2 linked regions of the Acidisarcina polymorpha genome follow. The protein of the gene in region 2 binds, or shares a complex with, the protein of the main gene of each other region. Links are inferred from orthologs where the notes say so. Each region holds a gene or a part of one and is shown on either strand. Other genes may lie near its edges.

What was found.
Region 1: the proteins of uvrB (region 2) and ACPOL_RS11065 are in contact, whole or in part, in a crystal structure (PDB 7EGT), measured with the Thermus thermophilus proteins. The link is inferred for Acidisarcina polymorpha from one-to-one orthologs. Residues at the interface, in WP_096411307.1 of Thermus thermophilus: Glu23, Leu25, Arg26, Asp27, Gly28, Glu29, Arg30, Phe31, Arg55, Glu326, Asp327, Phe328, Glu379, Ser382, Gln383, His398, Gly400, Arg401; in WP_096412145.1 of Thermus thermophilus: His654, Arg656, Phe657, Gln666, Asp668, Glu669, Lys680, Arg681, Leu682, Ser683, Lys685, Tyr686, Ala687.

Annotation. Positions count from the first base shown.
Region 1 is NZ_CP030840.1:2,571,353-2,575,835, forward strand. Bases 1,136-4,483 are described here. They hold ACPOL_RS11065 (ATP-dependent helicase), read right to left. Parts: upstream 4,150-4,483; coding sequence 1,336-4,149; downstream 1,136-1,335. Outside these bases: ACPOL_RS11055 (protein kinase domain-containing protein), read left to right, coding at 1-354; ACPOL_RS11060 (DUF4760 domain-containing protein), read right to left, coding at 424-984. UniProt on the Escherichia coli protein: A helicase with DNA-dependent ATPase activity. Unwinds DNA duplexes with 3'-5' polarity. Translocates on single-stranded DNA with 3'-5' polarity. Initiates unwinding more efficiently from a nicked substrate than double-stranded DNA.
Region 2 is NZ_CP030840.1:6,318,936-6,324,236, reverse strand. What follows is about bases 1-2,913. They hold uvrB (excinuclease ABC subunit UvrB), read left to right. Parts: upstream 1-419; coding sequence 420-2,408; downstream 2,409-2,913. Other genes in these bases: ACPOL_RS26905 (beta propeller repeat protein), read left to right, coding at 2,480-2,913; ACPOL_RS26915 (ATP-binding protein), read right to left, coding at 1-297. Outside these bases: more of ACPOL_RS26905, read left to right, coding at 2,914-3,391; ACPOL_RS26900 (DNA polymerase III subunit alpha), read right to left, coding at 3,415-5,301. UniProt on the Escherichia coli protein: The UvrABC repair system catalyzes the recognition and processing of DNA lesions. A damage recognition complex composed of 2 UvrA and 2 UvrB subunits scans DNA for abnormalities.

The DNA.
Region 1 (4,483 bases), 3.7 Mb from region 2 along the record:
GATGGTTGGCAGCTGGTGAGTCCGACGGGAAAGGCGGACAAGTTCCTGGGCAACTTCCGGACGCAGTCGCTGGTCTTTTCGAAGGACAGCAAGGTGCTCTACGGCATCACGGACGACGACGAAGCCGACTTCTTCTCCGTGGATCCGACTTCGGGAAAGACAACGACGATCAAACGACTCGGCAAGGACACCAGACCTGCCACCAGCATGCGCCCGGGTCTCCACCTAAGTCTCTCCCCGGACGGGAAGAGCCTGGCATATAGCGCAGAGCAGAGCCGCTATCACCTGTGGATGCTCGAGGGTCTTCGCGAACCAGCGTGGTGGGAGCGATTGCGCGGCGTACTCGCGCGGTAGACGCGGAGTTGGCTGCTGCTTACCCCGGACCGAGCTGGTCCCATATCGGCAGATGCGTTGGATCAAACGCTATTTTAATGACTTGAGGGGGTGCTTCCGCCGCTTTTCGGCCAAATGCTCAAAGTCTTGAAATAGAGTGTCTGCTTTATGACCGAGCGCTGGACCGTGCTCTTTCCTGTATTTCTCCCGATAGCGCAGCACGAAATCCTCGAGAATGACCCAGTTGTCGAGAACGTTGTTGTAGTATATCCGTTTGTAGGTCTTCTTGTCGAATGCGCCAGTCTTCAACCCTGTAGCTATGAATTCGTAAGAGTTCAGCACAGTGAAGAACGCTTGTTGCTGAGGGGAATCGGGGGGAACCAAAATAGCTTGACTGTCGATGCCACCGGGTGAGTTTTTGAGATTTCGAACTAGCAGGCGGGCTTTTACCAGTGAGTCGTCTTTTAGTTGGTCTAAGACAACGTCGACTGTCGCTCTGCGTCTTTCGTGGCGGGAAGAAGAGCGAAGAGTAAAAATTGCGATGGCTGCTGTAACGGCAAGGACGAGGTTCTGGAACCAGACTTCGTTGAAGGCGCTGGAGTGGAGGTAAACAATGAGATGCTGTAGCCAACCGGAGGCGGCTCCTGCCATTTCTAGTTTACGACACCATCCCGGCCGATGTTAACGACACCATCTCGCATTCTCATGTTGGTCTCCTTCCGCTCGGATTATACCCTTAGGATGCCTCCTTGGGGTATTTAGTTCCAGGGCCACTAGATGGGGCTTGGATCCTCCTAGACTTATCGGCGATACCGAGTGGGTCTGGAGGGGGGTTGTCAGAGTCGAATCGCCGGACCCATGTACACCGGAGCGTTGATCATACGCTATGCCAGCATGCAGAAATTAAGCTTAGCCAGGTATGCTGTTGCCCATCTACACTCTTTTTAATAAAACGTTTGGCAGAAATTTGCGCACATACGGGCAAATCCGATCCTACCCTCTCTAGACCTTTTCAAGGTTGGCAAACTTCTCCACTAGTTTTTTGACGCCGAACTTGGCGAACTGCACCGTGACCTTTGTCAAATCCCCGTCACCCTCGGTCCGGAACACGACGCCATCGCCGTATTTCGGGTGGCGGACGCGTTCGCCGCTCTTGAATCCAGTTGCGCCTTCGGCTGGAGGTACTTCGAGCTTGGGCCGCGGGGCGTATCCTGATTTGCCCTTCGCCGAGAAGAACTGGGCGATATTGTCGAGCGATCCTGCGGGCGCGCCTGACTTCCCTGTTGGCTTGGCCGGGAAACCGCCGCCGTAGCGCGACCCGGCAGCCGCTGAAGAGGACGCTCGAGCGCTCTGGTCTTCGTCCTCGTAGCTGTAGTGCCGGCCCGATTCCATATCGTCATCGCCGTAAGGCGAACGGCCGCGGCTATTCCAGTCGGCGCTTCGTCCGCCACTCCAACTTTGGGTGCGTGCCCGGACGGGGCTCAGGTCTTCCATCAATTCGGCGGGAATTTCCTCGAGGAAGCGAGAAGGCAGGCTGGCCTCCGGCATATCGTTGCCATAGCGCCGGCGATAGCGAGCGCGGGTGACGAGAAGAGTGTCCATCGCCCTGGTCATTCCGACGTAGCAGAGCCGCCGCTCCTCTTCAAGTTCGTTGGGGGCATTGAGTGTGCGCGAATGCGGGAACAATCCCTCCTCCATACCGGCGAGCAGCACCAGCGGAAACTCGAGGCCTTTGGCTGCGTGAAGGGTCATCAGCGTCACTCGTGAACTTGGATCATATTTGTCGACGTCGCTCACCAAAGCGGCGTGATCGAGGAACTCATGCAGGGTCTCGCCGCGCGCCTGGGCATCTTGAGCGGCATTGGCAAGTTCCTTCAGGTTTTCGATCCGGGAGAGCGACTCGGGTGTTCCTTCTTCTTCCAAGGCACGGATATATCCCGTTCGATCGATCAGGAAACGAATGATCTCGGGGAGGGTCGCTGCGTCGCCGGGCTTGCGAAAGGCTGGCCGATCGTCCGAGGTAGCGAGAGCGGCCAGCTTCTGGGCCGAAACTCTGGCAAGCGAGGCTTGTTCGAGCGGAGTGGGTCCTTTTGCCGCCTGAAATCCGGATTCATCGACGACTTCAAGAAAAGGATTGAACTCGGTGGCATCGACTTTCAGCTCGTCGCCGAACGACTCGAGGCCGAGCAGTCCCTGGCCGTCGTCATCGAAGTCGGCGAAATCAAAGCTGGTATCGACGTCTGCCGGATCCTGTTCCAGGCTGCTTGCCGGCTCTCCTTCCATGCCGGAGCCGGCTGCTTCTGAAAGTTCCTGATCGGGCTGATTTGCCAGATCGGCGGCGAGCTTTTCGTCGAATCCGGGAGCGAGCATGGCGCGCGCATCTTGAATCAGGCGGCGGAAGTTCTCAAGCGCAAGCAGGGCCCGCTGCGGCAGCAACCGTCCTTTGACGGCTTGACCAGTGGCTGTCCAGAGACTAGTGCCGGTCTCAAGCGCCAGCCGCTCGATCGTCTCCATTGTGGTTTTGCCGATGCCGCGGGGGGGCGTATTGATGACTCGCTGCAGGGCGATCGAGTCGTCGGTATTCTGGACCAGTTTGAGGTAGCTGAGCAGGTCCTTGATTTCGGAGCGATCGTAAAAGGAGAAGCCGCCGACCATGGTGTAGCTGATACCGTAGCGGCGCAGCGCTTCTTCGACCAGGCGGGACTGGGAATTGGTGCGATAAAGAACGGCGGCGCGGGGTGGTTCGCCCGAGCCGTCGCTCTCCTGCCCGGCCTTACGTAGGTATTTGTTGACCTGGTCGGCGATGAAGAGGGCCTCGTTTTCTCCATCTGGAGCTTCATAGTAGCCGATGAGCGAACCGCCCTGGCGGGCGGTCCAGAGATGCTTGCCTTTGCGCTGGGCATTGCGCGAGACGACGGCGCCAGCGGCTTCGAGAATCATCTGAGTAGAGCGGTAGTTCTGCTCCAGCCGAACCGTCTTGACGTTCGGGAAATCCTTTTCGAATTCAAGAATATTTTTGATGTCGGCGCCGCGCCAGGAGTAAATGCTCTGGTCTTCGTCGCCGACGACGCAGACGTTCTGTCCCGTGCCGGCGAGCAGCTTCATCAACTCATATTGGGGGCGGTTGGTGTCTTGATATTCGTCGATGAGGAGATAGCGATAGCGGCGGTTGTAGCGTTCGCAGACCTCGGCAGAGGACTTCAAGACGCGCACTGCTTCAAGCAGTAGATCGTCGAAATCGAGCGCGTTGGCTTTGCGCAATTCCTTGCGGTAGGCCTCGAAGACGTGCGCTACTTTCTCACTGGTCGGGTCGGCCGAGCCGAGGTAGTACTCCTGCGGATCGAGCATGTGGTTCTTGGCCCAGGAGATGCGAGATAGCACGACCCGCGGGGTGAGCTGTTTGTCATCCAGGCCCATGCGGCGCATGACCTGCTTGACCAGCGACTGCTGATCGGATTCGTCATAGATGGCGAAGGTGCGGGTGAGGCCCTCGCCGCCGATGCGGAGCGACTCGATGTCCCGCCGCAACAGCCGGACGCAGAACGAGTGAAAGGTCGAGAGCTGGGGCTTGGCGAGCGATCCGTGGGCGAGCAGTTTGTCGACCCGCTCGGCCATTTCGGCGGCGGCCTTGTTGGTAAAGGTCACGGCCAGAATGGAATCCGGCGCGACATTGCGTTCCTCGATAAGGTAGGCGATGCGGTGCGTGATGACGCGGGTCTTGCCCGACCCCGCGCCGGCGAGAATGAGCACCGGACCATCGACGGCCTCGACCGCCTCCCGCTGCTGCGGGTTCAATTTGCTGAGCAGATGCTGCAAGGACTACTACCTGGCTTCTCGTGAGGGTTACGCCTGGAACGAAGGACGCTCTCTCTAGTGTAATCGCAGGAGGGAGGGCACCAATTCCCTGAGTGTCGGGTTGGTGTTCTTTGGACGCACCAGGCTGGCCAACATATGCAATCGAGCAGCAAAGCCCTGCCATTTGGGGTCTCCGCGTCCGGGATTCCCGGCGGATCGCCCTTTATCGGGACTGAAGGCAAATAGGAATGAGCCTTGCCGAGGCGGTTTCGGCCTAATCATAGAATGATGGCTGCGAATGATGGCAGCGAAAGATGGCTGCGGGCAATTGCAGCGATCATTCCTACGTGAGGGT
Region 2 (5,301 bases):
AGCCATGAGAAAGGCAACGAGGGTCACCCAGTTTTGCGGGTCGGCAATGGTCAGAGTACCGATAGGCGGCAGGAAGAAAAAGTTGTAGAGCACCGTGCAGAGCGCCGAGAGGTAGACCGAGTAAGCGAGACGCCAGCGTGTCGCCACCAACATAATCAAGACCAAGAAGGTGAGGGCGACAGTTGTCTGGTTCACGTGGAGAACGCGGCGATACACGGCCACCAGCAGCAGGGCGACCAAGGTGATCAGGGTATAACGGGCCGCCGTCAGCCGCCAGGAGGGCGATTCAGATGTCATCGAAAGAAGTCACCGCAACAGGAAATCAGCGCAACAGGCCGATGATACAGGCTCCAGGAGTTTCGGCCGGCAGAAGGCAGACCGCGCCGCCACCGCTGCATTTACCATCAAAGCAGGCAAACATGGATTTTCAGCTAGTCAGCGACTACAAACCTAGAGGCGACCAACCCCGCGCCATCGACGAACTTATCTCCGGCATTGCGGCGGGCGAGCAGCATCAGACGCTGCTTGGCGTGACCGGTTCGGGCAAGACTTTCACCATGGCCAAGATCATTGAGGCGCTGAACCGGCCAGCGCTGATCCTTGCTCACAACAAGACGCTCGCCGCCCAGCTCTTTCACGAGTTCAAGCAGTTTTTCCCCTCCAATGCGGTCGAGTACTTTGTCTCCTACTACGATTATTACCAGCCGGAGGCCTACATTCCGGCTGGCGACCTGTATATCGAGAAGGAAGCGACCATCAATGAAGAGCTCGACAAGCTGCGGCTCTCAGCGACGCGCTCGCTCTTCGAACGACGCGACGCCATCATTGTTTCGTCGGTTTCGTGCATCTACGGCCTCGGTTCGCCGGAAGCCTACTACGGCATGTTGATGTTGCTTGAAAAAGGCCAGAAGATCCGCCGCGAAGACATTACCCGGCGGCTGGTCGAGATCCTTTACGAACGCAATGACTCCGATTTTCGCCGTGGCACTTTTCGGGTACGCGGCGATGTCATCGAGGTCTTTCCGACTTACGACGAAAATGCCTTTCGCATCGAGCTTTTTGGCGACGAAATCGATTCGCTCGCGCAGATCGATCCGCTCTTTGGCACCGTCCGGCAGAAGTATGCACGGCTGCCGATTTATCCCAAGTCCCACTATGTCGTTCAGCCAGAGCGCAAGTCGACCGCGATCGGCACCATTCTCGAAGAGCTGGAATGGTGGGAGAAGGACCTCGAGAACCAGGGTCGTCTGGTGGAGTCGCAGCGGATTCATCAGCGGACGCGGTTCGACCTCGAAATGATCAAGTCGATGGGCTACTGCCACGGCATTGAGAATTACTCCCGCCACTTCTCGGGACGGCTGCCGGGCGAGCCTCCCCCGACGCTGCTCGATTATTTTCCTCGTGACTTTCTACTCTTCATCGATGAGTCGCATGTGACGGTTCCGCAGCTGCATGGAATGTGGCATGGGGACCGCTCGCGCAAACAGAACCTGGTCGATTACGGCTTCCGCCTGCCCTCGGCGATGGACAACCGTCCGTTGAAATTTGAGGAGTTTGAAAGCCGCACCGGTCAGATTATTTATGTCTCGGCGACGCCGAGCGCTTATGAGCTGACGAAGTCTTCAGGGGTGGTCGTCGAGCAGATCATTCGGCCGACGGGGCTGGTCGATCCGGAGATCGAGATTCGCCCGATCCGCGGCCAGATTGACGATTTGCTGGCCGAGATCCGCATTCGTGCGAAGAAAAATGAGCGCGTGCTGGTGACGACGCTCACCAAGCGGATGGCGGAAGACCTGGCTGGCTACTATACCGAGGTCGGGGTCCGCTGCCGCTACATGCACTCGGAGATTGAGACGCTCGAGCGCATTCGCATTCTGCGCGACCTGCGGAAGGGTGAGTACGACGTGCTCATCGGCATCAATCTGTTACGCGAAGGGCTTGACTTGCCGGAGGTCTCGCTGGTCGCGATTCTCGATGCGGATAAAGAGGGCTTTCTGCGCAGTTCAGGTTCGCTGATCCAGACCATCGGCCGCGCGGCCCGCAATGTGCATGGCCGGGCAATTCTCTATGCGGACAAGATGACCGATTCGATGAAGCAAGCGATCGATGAAACCAACCGTCGCCGCGAAGTACAGGTGGAATATAACGAAGAGCACGGGATCACGCCAACCTCGATCATTCGCGCCGTGGATATGTCGCTCGCCCAGATCCTCAAAGCCGAATACGCCGATTTGACCGACCAGGAAGCGACGATGCCTGAGTTCAAGAACCAGCTTGAGCTCGACGCCTATATTGCCAATCTCGAATCGGATATGCGCGAGGCGGCGAAGAAGTTCGAGTTTGAGAAGGCCGCGAAGCTGCGCGATCTGGTGAAGGATTTGCGGACGAAGGAGTTCTTGTTCGGCTAAGCTACTTAAGCTTTGTCAGGCCGGCGGGAGCGCAGCGAAGTGGAGGGACCTCGGTCTTCATACGAGAAACTATGGCAAAAGTATTGGTAGCAACCGGCTCAGGAATCCGAAGTTTCGCCCGCGATGGCGAGGCCGATGCCGAGCTCGTCGGGCATCCCATCTCGGCTATTTCTCAGGAGTTCGGGAGTCTAGGTCTCGCGGTCGTCGATCATCAGCACATTTGGCAGAGGAACTATGCCGGAGAATGGTCGATTGTAGCTGACGCCGGTATTCCATTGCAGTCGATCGTGGGTGCAGGGGCCACCATATTCGCGGGCGCCATGAACGAAGCGGCCGTCCTTCGGGTCTCTCCATCCGGTGAAGTGGAGCGACTAGCAAGCTTTGATCATGTCCCCGGACGCGAGCAATGGCTTGCAATAGGTCTGCCGTTGGGTGTTCGTGGCTTGACGGTGACTGCCGATGGCAGAGTCATCTTCGCAGCGGTGCACGTCGGTGGCATTCCGTTCTCTATCGACCGAGGCGATAGCTGGTTGCCCACAATTCCTGTAATGTTCGATGTGCACGAGGTGCGTGCACACCCATCGAGACCACACCTGGTGGCCGCCGCCTGCGCGGTTGGATTGTGCGTCAGCCAGGATCATGGGCAAACCTGGCGGACCTTCTCTGATGGTTTAGAAATCACGAACTCCCTTGCCGTGGGTGTGCTCGAAGACGAGGTATTGTTCAGCATCCAGGATGGTCCTTTTGCGAAACGCTCGCAGATATGGCGCTGGAAGTTGGGAAGCGATCATCTGGAGCAAGTTCGTGACGGACTGCCGGAATGGCTGGATGGCAAAGTCGATTCAAATTGGATTACCACCGGCAAAGACCAAGCTGCAATCCTCGATGGAGGGGGCAATCTGTGGCTCTCGCAGTCAGGATCGCGTGGCTGGGAATGCATCGCGAAAGGCCTTCCCTACTCTAGTGGATTATTGCTTCTCTGAACGAGAACGCTAGTGGCACCTTCTCAATGAAAGTCGTGGGACTGAACTTCCATATTTACCGCCTCTAACTGCAACACCCGGTCCGCGCGCACATGCACGACCGTATCTTGATTTTGTAACTTACCCTCCACTAACAGGAACTTTCCCCGCGTGATTAGCACACGCTCTTTCTCATAAAGCTCTGGGCCGATAATGACGTTCATAATTCCAGTTTCGTCTTCCATCGATAAGAAGATGAATCCTTTCGCCGTTCCTGGGCGTTGTCTTGCGATTACGCAGCCTGCTGCGCGCACATACGTGCCGTCACGATGAACCTGTAACTCCTGGGCGGAAAGAATTCGGCGGTGCCGTAGTTCGTCGCGGCGGTAAGCCATCGGATGGCGGCCGACGGTCACGCCGGTGCCGGAGTAGTCAGCGACTAACCGTTCCTCGGTTGTCATCTGGCGCAGCGGCGATTCATCTTCACTAACGGGAGCTACATCTTGCCGCCGCAATAAAGGGCCGACGGGTCGTCCCGCTTGCTCTACCTGCCAGAGCGCATCACGGCGATGTTCGACTCCGCCAAGGCTGTTCAGTGCGCCGACGCGCGCCAGTTGTTTCAGCTCGCGCGGATTGAGAAGAGGCACCCGCAAGGCCAGATCGTCAGCGGAGTGGAACGGACCATCCCGCTCACGCGCCTCGACAATTGCCATTGCGGCTTGCTGCCTCAATCCCTTGACATACAGCAGGCCCATGCGCAGAGAGAGGCTATCGTCCAGCCCCCGCTCGATAGTGCACTGCCAGTCGGAATGCAGGATGTCAATTACGCGGACCCGCAATCCATGCCGCTGCGCGTCTTTCACCAAAACCGCGGGCATGTAAAAACCCATAGGCTGATTGTTGAGCATGGCGCAGGTAAATGCCGCCAGGTAATGCACCTTGAAATAAGCCGAAGCATAGGCGATGAGCGCGAAGCTGGCGGCGTGCGATTCGGGAAATCCATAGAGCGCGAAAGAGGATATTCCCTGGACGATACGGTCTTGAGTTGCGGCGTCAAGATTTCGCTCGGTCATGCCTTTGCGGAGTTTCACTTCCAGCTCTTTCATGCGGGCCATGGAGCGTTTCATGCCGACGGCGCGGCGCAGCTCCTCTGCCTCTGCTCCGGTAAAGCCGGCCACGGTCATCGCAATTCGTAACAGTTGCTCCTGGAAGAGCGGTACTCCGAGGGTGCGCTCCAATACCGGTTTCAAGGAATCATGAAGGTAGGTGACTTCCTCCTTGCCTTGCCGGCGGCGCATGTAGGGATTCATATTGCCGCCCACAATAGGGCCGGGGCGAATGATCGCCACCTGAACGACGATGTCATAAAATTTGGTCGGCCGATTGCGGGGCAGGGAGGCCATCTGTGCGCGGCTCTCTACCTGAAACATGCCCACGGTATCTGCGCGTTGAAGGGTCTCGTACACCTTCGGATCGTTCTCGGGCAACTGCGCCAGATCTTCAGTCTTTCCGTAGTGACGAGGGATCAGATCGAGGCAATCATTCATCACCGCCATCATGCCCAGCCCCAGCAGGTCGACCTTGATCAACCCCATGTCGGAGCAGTCTTCTTTGTCCCATTGCACAACGGTCCGGCCTGGCATTGAGGCACGTTCGATAGGAACAACACGGTTTAATTGACCTTGACAGATGACCATGCCGCCCGAGTGCTGGCCTAAGTGTCGAGGAAGGTCTTGCAAGCGCAGAGACAGCTCCAAATATTTTGCGATGCGAGGATGCTGGAGGTCGAAACCGGCATGATGAAAGCTGTGGGCCATGGTGTCGTTCGGACCGCGCCACTCCCAATGCCCGACCAGGCTGGATAGCCGGCCGAGCGCTTCTTCATCGAAGCCAAGCGCCTTGCCTACTTCGCGCGCCGCGGACTTGCCACG